4 regions of the Micromonospora sp. DT46 genome follow, and region 2 is predicted to be linked to each of the others. Evidence: riboswitches for the same ligand, from Rfam matches in the RefSeq annotation. Region 2 holds a riboswitch; each other region holds the start of a gene.
What was found. A riboswitch is a leader RNA that binds a small molecule or an ion and turns the genes downstream of it on or off. The one in region 2 is predicted to bind cyclic di-AMP.

Region 1: linked by a shared signal. The riboswitch ahead of ACLQ20_RS16585 (coiled-coil domain-containing protein) and the one ahead of ACLQ20_RS18925 (NlpC/P60 family protein) in region 2 are both predicted to bind cyclic di-AMP.
Region 3: linked by a shared signal. The riboswitch ahead of ACLQ20_RS23875 (C39 family peptidase) and the one ahead of ACLQ20_RS18925 (NlpC/P60 family protein) in region 2 are both predicted to bind cyclic di-AMP.
Region 4: linked by a shared signal. The riboswitch ahead of ACLQ20_RS03525 (coiled-coil domain-containing protein) and the one ahead of ACLQ20_RS18925 (NlpC/P60 family protein) in region 2 are both predicted to bind cyclic di-AMP.

What each region holds. Positions count from the first base shown of each region.
Region 1 covers NZ_JBNCKW010000005.1:497,365-501,144, reverse strand. The annotation lists gene ACLQ20_RS16590 (SRPBCC family protein) at 75-542, shown strand; gene ACLQ20_RS16585 (coiled-coil domain-containing protein) at 619-1,704, opposite strand; cyclic di-AMP (ydaO/yuaA leader) riboswitch at 1,718-1,849, opposite strand; gene ACLQ20_RS16580 (cation diffusion facilitator family transporter) at 2,003-2,920, opposite strand; gene ACLQ20_RS16575 (HelD family protein) at 2,997-3,780, opposite strand, start outside.
Region 2 covers NZ_JBNCKW010000006.1:375,221-379,000, forward strand. The annotation lists gene ACLQ20_RS18915 (pyridoxamine 5'-phosphate oxidase family protein) at 1-123, opposite strand, end outside; gene dcd (dCTP deaminase) at 202-780, shown strand; gene ACLQ20_RS18925 (NlpC/P60 family protein) at 835-1,875, opposite strand; cyclic di-AMP (ydaO/yuaA leader) riboswitch at 1,888-2,021, opposite strand; gene ACLQ20_RS18930 (peptidoglycan recognition family protein) at 2,260-3,780, shown strand, end outside.
Region 3 covers NZ_JBNCKW010000008.1:364,908-368,687, forward strand. The annotation lists gene ACLQ20_RS23870 (alpha/beta fold hydrolase) at 1-512, opposite strand, end outside; gene ACLQ20_RS23875 (C39 family peptidase) at 618-1,463, opposite strand; cyclic di-AMP (ydaO/yuaA leader) riboswitch at 1,692-1,832, opposite strand; gene ACLQ20_RS23880 (acyltransferase) at 2,151-3,389, opposite strand; gene ACLQ20_RS23885 (polysaccharide pyruvyl transferase family protein) at 3,699-3,780, shown strand, end outside.
Region 4 covers NZ_JBNCKW010000001.1:759,870-763,649, reverse strand. The annotation lists gene ACLQ20_RS03535 (helix-turn-helix transcriptional regulator) at 34-375, opposite strand; gene ACLQ20_RS03530 (carbonic anhydrase) at 586-1,338, shown strand; gene ACLQ20_RS03525 (coiled-coil domain-containing protein) at 1,466-2,482, opposite strand; cyclic di-AMP (ydaO/yuaA leader) riboswitch at 2,486-2,617, opposite strand; gene ACLQ20_RS03520 (YibE/F family protein) at 2,784-3,780, opposite strand, start outside.

The DNA.
Region 1 (3,780 bases), on a different contig from region 2:
CGGGATCGGCGCGGCGTTGCCAGGGCGCCCGGCATGCGCGACGATCGGGCGACCACCGACGCTGGGGAGACGGCGTGCTCAGGCGAAGTTCCTTCAGCTACACCGTCCAGGCGCGCTGCTCCCTCCCGGACGCCGCGGCGCTGCTCGCCGACCCCACCCGGCAGGAGGACCTGCACCCGCTGATCGTCCGGGTCCGCCGGGTGCCGCCCCGTCCTGGCGCGCGGGCCAGCTACGACATCACCGATCGACTGGCCGCCGGGCCGGTGCGCCTGCCGATCACCTACCGGGCCGACGTCCTCGTCGACGATGCCGACGAGATCGTCACCGTGGCCCGGCAGTGGCCTGCCACCACGGTGCGCAACCACACCCGGCTGCGGGCGGAGCCCGACGGCGTGGTCCGCATCGAGGTCGAGATCACCCTCGCCGCGCCTGCGCCGCTCTTCGGCTACGCGTTCCGCCAGGCCCGCGCCGCCCACCTCGGGCTGGCCGCCCGCCTCGCCACGGCCCTCGACACGGGCCCGCCCGGGTCGCCGGCCGACTGACCGCCGGACGGTCCCGGCCGCGGTGGCCGTCGCGCCCCCGGTGACCCGCGACGGGCGGGGCACCGGGGCGCGGGCGTCAGTAGACCGACAGGTGCACGTGGTTGGTGTGGTCGCTGGACGGGTCGCCGTTGGCCCCGCTGTACGACTTCCATCCGCTGCTGGGCAGCCAGATCTGCCTGTACCAGATCACGTAGAGCACGGCGAGCCGGTCGGCGTTGCGCACGAAGTACGCCGACAGGTTGTTGCCGTACGTCCGGTCGCCGCCGGTGGCGTCGCCGCCGAAGCCGCCCTTCTGGGCCGCGAAGTCGCAGGCCCGGCCCTTCGGGTGTTCGCCCGAGCCGCCGGGGCGGTAGCAGGAGACGTAGCGGGTGAAGCCCGCCGCCTTGGCCTGGTTGAGCGCGTGCAGGGTGCGCGGGGTGATGCAGCCGTTGGCGGGGGTGGGGTCGTTGACGCTGCACGACTCGCGCGGCCAGGAGCCGTCGGAGTTGCGCGGGGCCGCCTTCGCCGTCTTGCTGGAGGTGCCGCCCGGCGAGGTGCCCGCCCCCGTGGACTGCTGCCGCTGTTGCTGCTGCTCGCGGTTGGCGACCGTCAGCGCCCGCTCGGCCTGTTCCTTGCGCTTGGCCATCACGGTGACCTGCTTGCGCTGCTCCCGGATCTCGCCGTCCAGGGCGAGCTTGGTGCGGGTGGCCTGGTCCCGGGTCTCCTGGAGTTCGCGCAGGGCCCGGTCCTCCTTGGCGGCCACCGCGTCGAGGGCGGCGGCGCGGTCCATGAAGCCGTCCGGCGAGCTGCTGTTGAGCAGGGCGGACGCCACGCTGAGCCGGCCGGTGCGGTAGGCCGCCCCCGCGATCTCGCCGACCTTGGCGGTGTGCGCGGCCAGCTCGACCTCGGTGGTCTTGAGCTGCGCGGCGAGCTGCTGTTGCCGCTTGGCCGACGTGTCGAGGGCGCGCTTGGCGTCGAGGTAGCCCTTGCTGGCGGCCTCCAACTGGGCCCGCAGGGCGGGGGTGCCGCCCTCCTCGTCCTGGCCGGGGGCCGCGGCGAGCAGGCCGGCCCGGGTGGCGGCCGCCGCCGGGGCGGCGGTGACCGGGGCCACCGCGGCGCCGAGGGCGAGCATCGTGGCGATCAGGGCCGCCGTCCGGGCGGCACGTCGTCGTACAGGTGCCATCACTGGCATTCACGTGTCCTTCCGTCAGCCGCCGACCGGGTTAGCTGACGGGTTCGGGACGGAAGATCCCTACCGCTGACGCGGATGCACCCCACGAACATGGTTCCCCGGTTCGCCCCGCCGGGCGATTAGGCGGCGGCCACCGCCGGCACCGGTGGGTGCCGCCTGGCGGAGGCCGAAGCCGAGCCTACCGGTGCCGGTGTGACTGATGCAGCGCAGGTGACGGAGGGTGTACGTCCACTAGCAGTCAAATCCGGCATAAGCGCACAATACTCTCCCAGATTTAAGGTTGTCCTCATTACCACTCAACCGACCCGCAGGCCCCGCGCGACGCTCCGGGCTCGATCTGCAACGTGGCGTGCTCGATGTGGAAGTCGTCGTGCAGCGCGGCCCGGGCGGCGCCCAGCACCGCGCCGACCTCCGCGCCGGGTGCCATGGTCAGGTGGGCCGAGGCCACCTCCATGCCGGAGGTGAGCGTCCAGACGTGCAGGTCGTGCACCTCGGCGACGCCGGGCACGGCGGCCAGCCGGTCGTGCACCGCGGTCACCTGGAGGTGCTCCGGCGCGGCCTGCACCAGGATGCGCAGCGCGGCCCGCCCGAGCCGCCAGGTGCGCGGCAGGATGAACACCCCGATCGCGACCGCCACCAGCGGGTCCGCCCACCACCAGCCGGTGGTGGCGATCAGCAGCGCGGCCCCGATCACGCCGAGTGACCCCAGCAGGTCGCCGAGCACCTCCAGGTACGCGCCGTGGACGTTGATGCTCTCCTTCGCCCCGGAGCGCAGCAGCGCGAAGGCGCCGATGTTGGCGAGCAGGCCGAGCACGGCGACCACCAGCATCGGGCCGGCCAGCACCTCCGGCGGGTCGCCGAAGCGGCGCACCGCCTCGATCACGACGTAGACCGCGACGCCGGAGAGCAGCATGGCGTTGGCCAGTGCGGCCAGCACCTCCAGCCGGTAGAGGCCGAAGGTGCGTTGCGGGTCGGCGCCCGCCCGCCGGGTGGCGGCGATCGCCGCGAGCGCCATGCCGATGCCGAGCACGTCGGTGAACATGTGCCCGGCATCGCTCAGCAGGGCCAGCGAGCCCGTGCGGAAGGCCGCCACCGCCTCCACCACCATGAGGCCGGCGAGCAGCCCGAACGCCGCCCAGAGCCGGCCCCGGTGGCGGTGCGCGGCATTCGCCACCGACCCGTGATGGTGGTCATGACCTGCGCCCACGCGCCCACCCTCCGTCAGGCGTCCGGATTCGCGTTCAATCTATGCTCACATCGCTATGTATGCAAGTAACGGCGGCTCAGCCGATCGGGTCGACGGTGGTCAGCCGCTGGGTGGCCCGGGACAGCGCCACGTAGAGCGTCCGCACCCCCGACCCCGGGTCGGCCCGGATCTCGCCCGGAGCGACGAGGACGACCCCGTCGTACTCCATGCCCTTGGCCTCCAGGCTGGTCACCACCTGCAAACGCGGCGCGCCGAGCCCGCCCAGCCAGCCGGCCACCTCGTCGCGGCGCGGCACCGGCGTGATCACCCCGACCGTGCCCTCGACCTCGGCGAGCAGCGCGTCGGCCGCCGCCACGACGGCGCTCTCCAGCTCCGCCGGCGGTACCGACAGCGCGACCGGGTCGACGCCGGTGGAGCGCACCGCCCGGGGCAGCGGCAGGTCCGGGTGCAGCCGGCGGATCTCGGCCGCCGCCACCGCGAAGATCTCCGCCGAGTTGCGGTAGTTCGTGGTGAGGGTGAAGTGGTGCCGCTTGCGCCGGCCCAACGCCTGGTCCCGGGCCCGGTTCAGCTCCTCCGGATCCCCCGTCCACGCCGTCTGCGCCGGATCGCCCACCACCGTCCACGAGGCCAGCCGGCCCCGCCGGCCGATCATGCGCCACTGCATCGGCGAGACGTCCTGCGACTCGTCGACCACCACGTGCGCGTACTCCCGGTAGTCGTCCGGGCGTTCCCGCGCCGCCTCGCGGGCGGCGCGCTGCCGGTCGGCGAAGGTGCTCAGCTCGCGTACCCCGCCGGCCAGCTGGAACGGGTCCCGCTTCGCCCGGGCGGGCTTCATCGGCTTGCCGAGCAGCGCGTCCAAC
Region 2 (3,780 bases):
GGGACCGCCGTCGGCGCGGACGGTGGCCAGGTAGCCGAAGCCCGGCCCGTACTGCTGCATGAGGAGGCGGATCCCGTCGGCGAGGCGGGGCTCGTCGGCGGCGAATTCGGACCAGGAAGCCATGCCGGCATTCTATCGAACAATTGTACGAAGATGCACTCCGACACGCAGGTCACGCGTGTCGGTCGCTAAGGTGTGCGGATGCTGCTCTCCGACCGCGACCTGGCCTCCGAGATCGAGGCGGGAACGCTCGCGCTGGAGCCGTTCGAGCCCGCGCTGGTGCAACCGTCCAGCATCGACGTACGCCTGGACAAGCTCTTCCGGGTCTTCAACAACCACCTCTACACCCACATCGACCCCGCGCAGCAGCAGGACGACCTCACGTCGATGGTCGAGGTGCCCGAGGGCGAGCCGTACGTGCTGCATCCGGGCGAGTTCGTGCTCGCCTCGACGCTGGAGGTGATCACGCTCGGCGACCAGCTCGCCGGCCGCCTGGAGGGGAAGAGCTCACTGGGCCGACTGGGCCTGCTCACCCACTCCACGGCGGGCTTCATCGACCCGGGCTTCTCCGGTCACGTGACCCTCGAACTGTCCAACGTCGCGAACCTGCCGATCACCCTCTGGCCGGGCATGAAGATCGGTCAGCTCTGCATCTTCCGGCTCTCGTCGCCGGCGCAGCACCCGTACGGCTCGGCCGTCTACGGCTCGCGCTACCAGGGGCAGCGCGGCCCGACCCCGAGCCGCTCCTGGCAGCACTGGCGCACCTGGCCCACCCGCTGACCCGGCCTGCGAGCGCGCGGAGGGCCCCCGCCGGGCAGGGACCCTCCGCGCGCCTCAGCCGGGTCGGCCGTAGCTGTGGATCGGGCCGTCGTCGACCTTCTTCATCTTGATCGGCACCCCGGCGCGGGAGGCGTGCACCACCCAGCCCCCGCCGACGTACATGCCGACGTGGTGCAGGTCGCTGTAGTAGAAGACGAGGTCGCCGGGGCGCAGCTCGCCCCGGCTGACCGACGCGGTGGCCCGGCGCTGCTGCGCGGCGTTGTGCGGCAGCGACACCCCCGCCTTCGCCCAGGCGGCGAGCATCAGGCCGGAGCAGTCGTACGAGTTCGGCCCCTCGGCGCCCCAGACGTAGGGCTTGCCGATCTGCGCGCAGGCGAACTTCACGGCGGTGCCGGCCGGGCCGCCGGGATAGCCGGCCGGGCAGGGGGCGGGACGCAGCGGCCCGCCGCCGCCGTTGCCGTAGACCCGCAGCCGTAGCTTCTGCAACCGGTCGATCTCGGCGTTGATCTGCTTCTTCTTCGCCGCGAGCTGGGCCTCGGTGCGGCTGAGCTGGACGACCATCTCGTCCAGCGGCGCCTTCTTGGCGGCCAGCCGGTCGCGCAGCTCGGCGACCTGCCGCACGTCCTGCTGCTGGTGCTGGGCGAACTGGTCGAGCAGTTCGAGCTGCCCGATCATCTCGCTCGGCGAGCGGCTGCCCAGCAGGGCGTTGACGACGGAGACGTTCTCGCCCTTGTAGGCGCGGGCTGCCAGCGCGCCGACCTTCTCCATCGCCTGGTCGACCTGCTTCTCCAGCGGCCCGATCTGCGCGGCGAGCGCGTCGGCCTGCTTCCGCCTGGCGGCCAGGTCCTGGCGGGTGGCGTTGTGCCGTTCGATGGTCGGTTCGAGCTTGTTCCAGTCCTCGTCGATCTGCCGCTCGATCTCGGCGACCGTCGGTTCGGCGTGGGCCGCCGTGGCGCCGCCGGTCAGGACGACGGCGAACGCGGCCAGGGCGGCGAGGGCGGTGGTGCAGCGGTACCAGCGTGGGCGCGGCGCAGCCGTCACCGGGTCGGCGAGGGCCGACCGGGCCGACGGTGGCCGCGGGGCATGGTGTGCCACCGGGCTTCGTACTCCTTCTTCCGTACCGCCTACCGGGTTAGCTGACGGGTTCGGGCGGGAAGGGGCGCCCTACCGCAGGACTGCGGATTCACCCCGGGGAACCTGGGTCCCCGGCTCGCTCGGGAGCGACTCGGCGGTGTCGGACCGTCACCGCCCTGGTTGGACGGAATGTCACCGGCCGACGAATGACCAGAGTAGAGACGACCGTTATCGATCCGCAACCCTACGGGCAGTGACACTCCGTACCCACCCGGATCGGGCGGATCCGCAACCCGGGCGACGAAGATTTTCTTCCTTCTGAAGTGTCTGACGGAAAGGTATTGACCAGAGGCGGCGGGCGGGGCGAAGGTGACCCCACCTTTGCCCGTCCGAACTGGGGGTCTGATGCACCTGTCAGCGACATCGAGGAGCAGACGCGTCCTGCTGGCCGCCGCCGTGGCCGCCGCCATGGCGGCGACGCCGCTCACCGCCGCCGGATCCGCCGCCGCGGCAGCGCCGGTGAACGACCGGCAGCAGCAGTACGCCGCCGCGGCCGCCGAGTACGGCGTACCGGAGAGCGTCCTGCTCGGGGTCTCCTACCTGCAGTCCCGCTGGGACACCAACGCCGGCACGCCGAGCACCAGCGGCGGCTACGGACCGATGCACCTCACCGACGCCGAGCACGTCACCGCCCTCGCCGGCGGCACGCACCACGACGAGGGCACCGAGGACCCGCGCGGCGACGACTCCCGCCCGTCCCTGGCCGAGGCGGGCGAGCCGCCGGCCGCCACGCCGCCCGCCGAGGCCGCGCTGCGGACCGTCGACGCCGCCGCCGAGTTGACCGGCGCCAGCGAGGAGTCGCTGCGGACGGACGTCACGGCGAACATCCGGGGCGGCGCGGCGCTGCTGGCCGCGTACCAGAAGGAGATCGGCGCCCCGGTCGGCGCCGGCACCGACCCGGCGGCCTGGTACGGCGCGGTGGCCCGGTACTCCGGCGCGGACAGCGCCGACGCCGCGGCGGCCTTCGCCAACGAGGTGTACGCCACCATCGCCACGGGCGACAGCCGGGTGACCGACGACGGGCAGCGGGTCACGCTGGCCGGCCGGGCGGTCCAGCCGGACCGCTCCTGGCTGGACCGGCTGCGCCTGCGCAAGCTCGCCCGGCCGGACGGGCTGGAGTGCCCGAGCGACATCTCCTGCGAGTGGATCCCGGCGCCGTACGAGAACTACGGCCCCACCCTGGGCGACTACGGCAACCACGACCTGGGCAACCGTCCCACCCAGCAGAAGATCGAGTACATCGTCATCCACGACACCGAGGGCTACTTCGGCCCCAGCGTCAACCTGGTCAAGGACCCGAAGCGGGTGGGTTGGCACTACACCCTGCGCTCGGTGGACGGGCACATCGCCCAGCACATCAAGACCAAGAACGTCGGCTGGCACGCCGGCAACTGGTACGTGAACGCCAAGTCCATCGGCCTCGAACACGAGGGCTTCGCCGGGCACGGCACCTGGTACACCGAGGCGATGTACCGCACCTCCGCCAAGCTGGTCCGACACCTGGCGCGGGCGTACAACATCCCGCTGGACCGCAACCACATCATCGGGCACGACAACGTCCCCGGCACCGTCGCCGCGAACGTGCGCGGCATGCACTGGGACCCGGGACCGTACTGGGACTGGTCGCACTACTTCGACCTGCTCAAGGCGCCGTTCAAGTCGACCGGCACGCACCGGACCGGGCTGGTCACCATCGACCCGGACTTCGCCACCAACCAGCCGCCGTTCACCGGCTGCAACCGGCAGCCTCCGGGCGTGCCGAACCCGCCCCCGGCGACGGCCCCCTGCCCGCTTCGCGGCTCCTCCGCGCTGTTCCTGCACAACGCCCCGAGCCACGACGCGCCGCTGGTCAACGACATCGCGCTG
Region 3 (3,780 bases), on a different contig from region 2:
CAGCGGCCGTCGACCTGCCGCAGCCCCGCCTCCACGACGGGGTGCTCCGGGGCGAAGAGCCCGGTCAGGCCGGCCACCCGCAGGTAGCGGCGGGCCGCCTCGTCCCGGCTGGCGAACCAGGTCACCGGCCGGGCCGCCAGCTCACCCGCCTTGGCCAGCTCCGCCGGCGACCAGACGGCCTTGATGCCGAGCCCGACGACGGCGTCGACGGGCAGCCCGGCGCCCCGGGCGGCCAGCGCCAGCCCGACCACCCCGCCGAGGGAGTGCCCCAGCACGACGAGCCGGTCCCCCGCCGCGAGCCCCGCGCCGATCCGCGCGGCCAGCCCCGGGAAGGAGTACTCCGGCAGCGGCGGCGACCAGCCGTGGCCGGCGAGGTCGGGCGCCAGCCACCGCCCCGCCCACCGACGCTCCAGCAGCGGCGCCCAGGGCAGCCACACGTCGCCTGTCGCGCCCATGCCGTGCAGCAGCAGGAGCACCCGCCGGCCGTCCCGCTCACCCGACTCATCGACCATGGGCGCAGTGTGCCACCCGTCGGACGCCGCGGGCGAGGGCCGTGACCCGGACACGACATCGGGCGCCGACCCCCCGGGTGGGGAGCCGACGCCCGACGGCGTCGCTCAGGCGGAGTAGCCGCGGGTGGCGGCCCAGTTCGCCAGGGCGATGGTGCTGATCCAGTACGACGCGGTCGCCGGGTTCGCCGAGTCGGCGATCTTCACCAGCCGCCCCTCGTCCTGGTAGCCGACCACCGCGATGTAGTGGCCGCCGGGGAAGGAGTGCCAGCCGCCGTCGGTGTCCGTGGCGCTGCCGGCGACGTTGACCACGACGCCCCGCCCGTCGGTGATGGCCGCGACGACGTCGGCCTGGAGCCGGTCCATCTGGGCCGGGGTGGCGGCGCCACCGGGGATCATCCGGGTCCGGTACGGGTCGCCCTTCACCACCGCGTTCAGCACGCGGGTGGTGTCCTGGGCCGAGTCGGTGCCCATCTGGTCGGTGCCCAGCTGGGCACCGAGGGCGTCCTGGCTGCGCGCGATGCCGGCGGCGCTGAGGGCGTGCCGGACGGCCGCCGGACCACAGTTGTAGAAGGTGGTCTGGGCCTGGTAGTCGTAGTCCAGGCTCTTGGCGGCCGGAGGCTTCGGCGGCTCCGGCTTGCGGGTCAGGTCCGGGTCCGGGGCGGCGCTGGACGCGCTGGCCGACGGGGCGGCGCTGGACGCGGCCGGGGCGGCGCTGGACGGGGCGGGCGCGACCCGGGCCTGGCTGCGCGAGGCCGACGCGTCGTCCCGCAGTTCGGTCGCGGCCACCGGGGCCTGCGCGGCGGCGGGGGCCTCGTCGGTTCCGGCCAGCAGCGCGCCCGTGCCCGACGCCAGCACGAGCGCCGCGGCGGACGCGGCGGCCAGTTGGTACGGACGCTCGGACGTGAGGCGACGCAGCTGTCGCTTGAGGTGGTGCTTCACGGTTTCCTCCACGGGCTCGGGGTGAGCGGCCGTCGGTCCGCGCCGAGGGCAGGGCGGACCGACCGCGCGGACGGGCGTCCGGGCGGGTGGTGGGCCACTCAGGGGATGCGCCCGGGACGCCGGGCGACGGACGGTGACCGGTGGGTCAGCTCATGACCTGCGGGCGGACGAGCGCGGTCACCGCGGCGCCGTGGAGACGGCGGCACAACCGAGGGGTGTACGGGTGTGGCATGACGATGGAACTCCTTCCGACACCGCCGACCGGGTTAGCTGACGGATTCGGGCGGGAAGAACGCCCTACCACGGGCCCACGGCCCACGGATTCACCCCAACGAGCACTGGGTCCCCGGTTCGTCGTTCACGATTAGGCGGGTCGGCGCGGCGTCGCCTCTGGCGATCGGGTACCGCACCGGACGCGCCGACATTACTGGCCGGTCCGCGCCCTGCCAACCCCGTCCCACCTGCCTAAACCTTGATCGGCAGACAATTTTTGCGGGCACTTCGCCACTGACGCGACTCAATGGGACGACCGTTTCTGCGCGCACCTCCGGGCGACAACGGGACAAGTGGCGGACATCGGCGCCGAAACCCCGGCAGGAATCGACCGGGCCGCGCCCGATGACCGGTTCGCCGACGTGGTGACCGGCGTCACCGAAACGGCCGGGATTTCGTCGGCGGACACTCCGGTCGCCGGGGCGCTCAGCGCGAGTCGGCGTACGTCGGTCGGTGGTCGTCCTGCGGGCCGGCGGCCCGGGGGCGCGGCACGGCGCTGCCCCGATCCCCCGGCGTCGCCCCGGGGCCGCCGGGGTCCTGCCCGGCGCCGTCCCCGTCCCGCGGCGTCCGGACCGGCCTGCGCGGGGTGAGCAGCCGCATCATCGGCGTCTCGACGAGACGGTGCAACAGGCCGGCCAGGGCCAGGTTGACCAGCAGGAAGCCGAGCACCACCGCCAGCCCCGACCAGCCGGTGAAGCCGACGCCCCAGTCGCCGGTGAGCCGCAGGACGGTGATCATCACGAGGACGTGCACCAGATAGAAGGCGAAGGAGACCTCGCCCAGCCAGATCATCGGCCGGGACCGCCACGGCGAGCGCCGCCCGCGCACGTCCGCGTCCGCCGCCGCGGCGATGACCAGGATGTACGCGACCGAGAGCAGCGCCGCCCACAGTTCGGCGCGGACCCACTGCGCGGCGACCACCCAGGTCGCCACGAAGAGCAGGCTGGCCAGCGGCAGGCCCGGCCCGCGCCACCGGCCACGCCGCATCAGCTCGGCGGCGGCGACGCCCATCCAGAACTCCAGCGACCGCACCGGCGGGAAGATCTGGGTGAACCACCAGCGGCTCTCCTCGGGCACCAGCGCCTGGGCCGGCCAGAGCGCCAGGATGAGCAGCGGCACCGCGACCACGACGGCCCACAGGGCCCACGGTCGGGCCCGGCGGATCAGCGGCAGCGCCAACGGCAGGCAGAGGTAGAAGAAGAACTCGCAGGACAGCGACCAGCTGACCGTGTTGATGCTGTAGAAGTGGCCCGGCCGCGGGTCCCACGCCTGGAGGAGGAACAGGTTCTCCACCGCGACGAACCGGTCCACGGGGTCGGCGAACCAGGCCGCGACCGCCAGGGCCGCCACCCACAGCACCACGTGGCTCGGCCAGATCTTGGCCACCCGGCGCCGCCAGAACGCCCGACGGGTGTCGGTGGGTCGGGCCGACCAGACCAGCACGAAGCCGCTGAGGATGAAGAAGAACTGCACGCCCGACAGCCCGAGTGCGAAGGCCCAGTCCACGACGGCCTTCTGGCCGGGCTCGGCGATGATGCCCATCGTCGCGACGTGGAACCCGAAGACGAGCAGGGCGGCGACCCAGCGCAGCCCGGTCAGCGACGGCAGGCGGCTGGCCGGGGACGCGGGCCGGGCGGCGGGCGCGACGGTCGCGGCGTCGTTCATGCCGGCATCCCGACGATCCGCAGGGTCACCAGCACGTACGTCTCCTCCTCGACCCCGTCCTCAGGCGCCCCCGAGGGGCCCGTGGCGGTCCGCCGGTCGGCGCCGCCCCGCCGGGCACCCTACCCGCCGGGCCTGAGGCTCTGTTCCGTCCCGTCCGCGAGTGCCCGTTCTGTCCCGTGGGGGAGTCCCGTTCCTCCCGTCCCTCCGTGACCGTTGCGTCCCCATCCGTGACGGCGGTGGCGGGCATCCGGGTTCCGGCCGATCGGGTGGCTAGTATTCCCAGACCCGGAGGTGACGAGAGGCGGGCGAATGCACCAGCGAATCCTGATGCGGGCGAAGAAGGGCCCGTTCGACGTCTACTCGCCGGAGGAGACGCACGAGCGGAACTGGA
Region 4 (3,780 bases), on a different contig from region 2:
GCCGGAGCGGCGTGCCGCCGCCCGGACCCCTCGTCAGGAACGCTCGCTGGCCTCGGCCGGCTCCTGGTCGTCGGCGAAGAGGGCGAGGAGGGCGCCGACCTGCCGGTCCGCTTCGGCGGGGTGTCGGAACCGCCCGGCGGGGTTGAGCGTGTACTCGTTGCGTCGGCCCACCCGGGTGCGGTTCAGGTAGCCGCCGGCCTCCAGGTCGGCGACGATCGCCTGCGCGGCCCGCTCGGTGACGCCCACCTCGTCGGCGACGTCGCGGAGCCGGGCGGTGGGGTTGCGGGCGATGGCGAGCAGCACGTGCCCGTGGTTGGTGAGGAAGGTCCAGTTGCGGGTGCTCCCGTTCTCCCCTGTCGTCGCCATGCCCGCCATCGTATGGCCCCTGCTTCGTGTTTTCCTGCGCGCCCTCGCGGCCGAGGGACGCGCGGAGGCCCGGCCGCCGTCGCACCGGGCCGCCGGACATATGAAATGCATATCACGCATCCCTTGACGTATCTTGCAGTGCGTGTGACGGTGGTGGCAGCCCGCGTCCAGCGTCGGCCCGGGTGACCAGGCCGTTCACGTGAGGTAGCGAGGTGTGGGATGAGTCGTCCCGGATCGCCAGGAACCCAACCGGGCCCGGAGCGGACGCTCCCGGCGCCGGCCACGGGCGGGACCCCGGCCGACGTCGGCACCGCGTTCGCCGTCCCCGCGAGTCCCGAGCAGGCGCTCGCCGAGCTGCACGCCGGTAACCGGCGGTTCGTGACCGGCGCCCCGCGCCACCCCAACCAGGACGCCGGGCACCGCGCCGCGGTCGCCGACGGGCAGCACCCCTTCGCGGTGATCGTCGGTTGCTCCGACTCCCGGCTCGCCGCCGAGATCATCTTCGACCGCGGCCTCGGTGACCTCTTCGTGGTCCGCACCGCCGGGCACACCATCGGTCCCGAGGTGCTGGGCAGCGTGGAGTACGCCGTCACGGTCCTGGGCACGCCGCTGGTGGTGGTGCTCGGGCACGACTCCTGCGGGGCCGTCCAGGCGGCGCGTACGGCGGCCGCCACCGGCACCCCGCCGGTCGGGCACCTGTGCGCCGTGGTGGACGCCGTGGTGCCCAGCCTGCGCCGGGCCGCCGCCGAGGGCGTGGACGACATCGACGGGATCGTCGACATCCACATCGCGCACACCGTCGAGGCGATGCTGGGCCGCTCCGCCGTCCTCGCCGCGGAGGTGGCCGCCGGCCGTTGCGGGGTGGTCGGCATGTCGTACCGGCTGACCGCCGGCGAGGTGCGGACGGTGGCCGAGGTGCCCGCCGCTGCGGCCGACGCGCCGGAGGCGGCGGCCAGCGCCGCGCTCGCCTGAACAACCACCCACCCACCGCCCGCCTGTCACCGCCCTGGCGGGCGGGTCCGTACGACGAAACAGGGCCGCCCCGCGTTCGGCGGGGCGGCCCTGTCCGCGCTCTCGGCTGTGCCGCGCGCGTGCGTGTCTACCAGAGGGACACGTGGACGTGGTCGGTGTGGTTCGACGGACCGCTGTAGGAGCTCCAGCCCGTCGCCGGGAACCAGATCTGTCTGTTCCAGATCACGTAGTAGACGCCGAGCCGGTCGGCGTTGCGGACCAGGAACGCGGTCAGGTTGTTGCCGTACATGTAGGTGTCGTCGTTGTGCCAGGGGGAGAAGCCGCTCTTCTGCAGCGACCAGTCGCAGGCCCGGCCCTTCGGGTGCTCGTAGGGCCCGCCGGGGCGGTAACAGCCGACGAACCGGTTGAAGCCGGCCCGCTTGACCTCCTTGTACATGTGCAGGGTGCGCGCGGTGATGCGGCCGGAGGTGGTGGGGTCGGCCTCGGTGGGTGACAGCGGCGTCCAGTCGCCGTCGGCCGCCCGCCCCGGCGCGATCTTCGCCACCGGCGAGGTGGCGACCACCTTGCCGCTGGTCAGCCCTCTGCCGCCGACCAGCGCGAGCGCCTTCTCCGCCTCCCGCTTGCCGCGCGCCATCTCGTTCGTCAGCTTCTGCTGTTCGCGGACCTCGGTGTCGAGCGCCAGCTTGGCCTGCTCGGCGCGGTCCTTGACCGCGTTCACCTCGGCGAGCTTCTTGGAGTTGACCAGGTTGAGCTCGTCGAGGGCGGCGGCGCGCTTGACGAACGAGTCGGGGCTGGCGGTGTCCAGCAGCATGGACACCGCGCCGATCCGCCCGGTGCGGTAGGACTGGGCGGCGATCTGGCTGACCTGGGGAGCCAGCGCGTTCAGTTCGGCCTGCGCCCGGGAGACCTCCAGGGCCAGTTCGAGCTGGCGCTTCTTCGACTTCGCCAGCTTCGCCTTGGCCTGCACGTAGGACCGGTTCCGGGCCTCGATGAGGTCGTCGAGCAGCTTGGGCTCGTCGTCCCCGTGCCCGGAGGGCTTGGGCGGGGTGGGCGCGGCCGCCGCCGGGAGAGGCCCGGCGAAGACCGCCAGAGCGGCGAGTACGGCCACCACGGGCGTCAGCCAGCGGCGTAGGGGTGCCGTCACAGTTTTCCCTTCCGTCGACCGCCGACCGGGTTAGCTGACGGGTTCGGGGCGGAAGTGGCCCCTACCGCTGTCGCGGATTCACCCCACGTACCTGGGTCCCCGGTTCGCCTCGCGGCGATTGGGCGGCGGCACCGCAGGCGCCGCTGCGCGCCTTCGGCGGTGACCGGCAGCGAGGTTACCCGAGAACGCTCCCGGGGATCTACGTCCCTAAGCCGACTAAATGCGTTATTTCGTAATGGCGGACGGTGACCAGTGACGCATTTATCAGGACGAACGTCCTGTTCGGTCACGCTGAGGAGCGTCACCATGCGGTGTCCGTACTTCTGTGCCCATCGGGCCATCCGGCGGGAGCGGCGGACGGCGTGTCCCCGCGCGGCCCGCTGAGGGCCTCCAGCGCCTCGGACCGTTCGGTGGCCGGCCGGGGCGTCGGCGCGGGCGCGGTGGCGGCGCGGTCGGTCGCGTCCCCGCCGCGTCGGCCGGCCGTGGTCACCAGGGCCGCCAGCGCGGTGGTCAGCGGCACGGCGGCGATCAGACCCAGGGTGGCGACCGCGCTGCGGACGATCTCCTGGGCGAGGAACTCGCTGGTGAGAAGTTGGGTCACCGCCCGCGAGTCGGCGGTCAGCAGGAGCAGCACCGGCAGGGAGGCGCCGGCGTACGCCAGCACGATGGTGTTCACCGTCGAGGCGATGTGCGCCCGGCCGACCCGGGTCGCCGCCCGGTAGAGCTGCGTCCGGGACAGCCCGGGGTTGGCGTGCGCCAGCTCGGTGACCGTGGCGGCCTGGGTCACCGTGACGTCGTCCAGCACGCCGAGGGAGCCGATGATGATCCCGGCCAGCAGCAGCCCGTGCAGGTCGACGTCGGCCTGGTACATCGACAGCGTGGTGGCGTCCTCGGAGCCGAACCCGGTCAGGTGGGTCGCGGCGGTGGCGATCGTGCCGAGGACACCGGTCAGCACCAGGCTGCCCAGCGTGCCGAGCACGGCGACCGAGGTCTGCGCCGTCACGCCGTGGGTCAGGTAGAGCACCACGAACATGATCAGAGCGGCGCCGACGACCGCGACCAGCAGGGGCGGGTTCCCGGCGCTGATGCCCGGCAGCACGAAGGTCAGCAGGATGGCGAAGCTCGCCGCCAGGCCGCCCAGCGCGGCCAGCCCACGCCACCGCCCGAAGGCGACGATGGCGGCCGCGAAGAGCGCCACCAGCCAGACCAGCGGCTTGCCGCGCTGGTGCTCGGCGATGTTGTAGGTGCTGGCCGTGGGGTCGGCGGGGTCGGTGAGCTCGACCAGGATGATCTCGTCG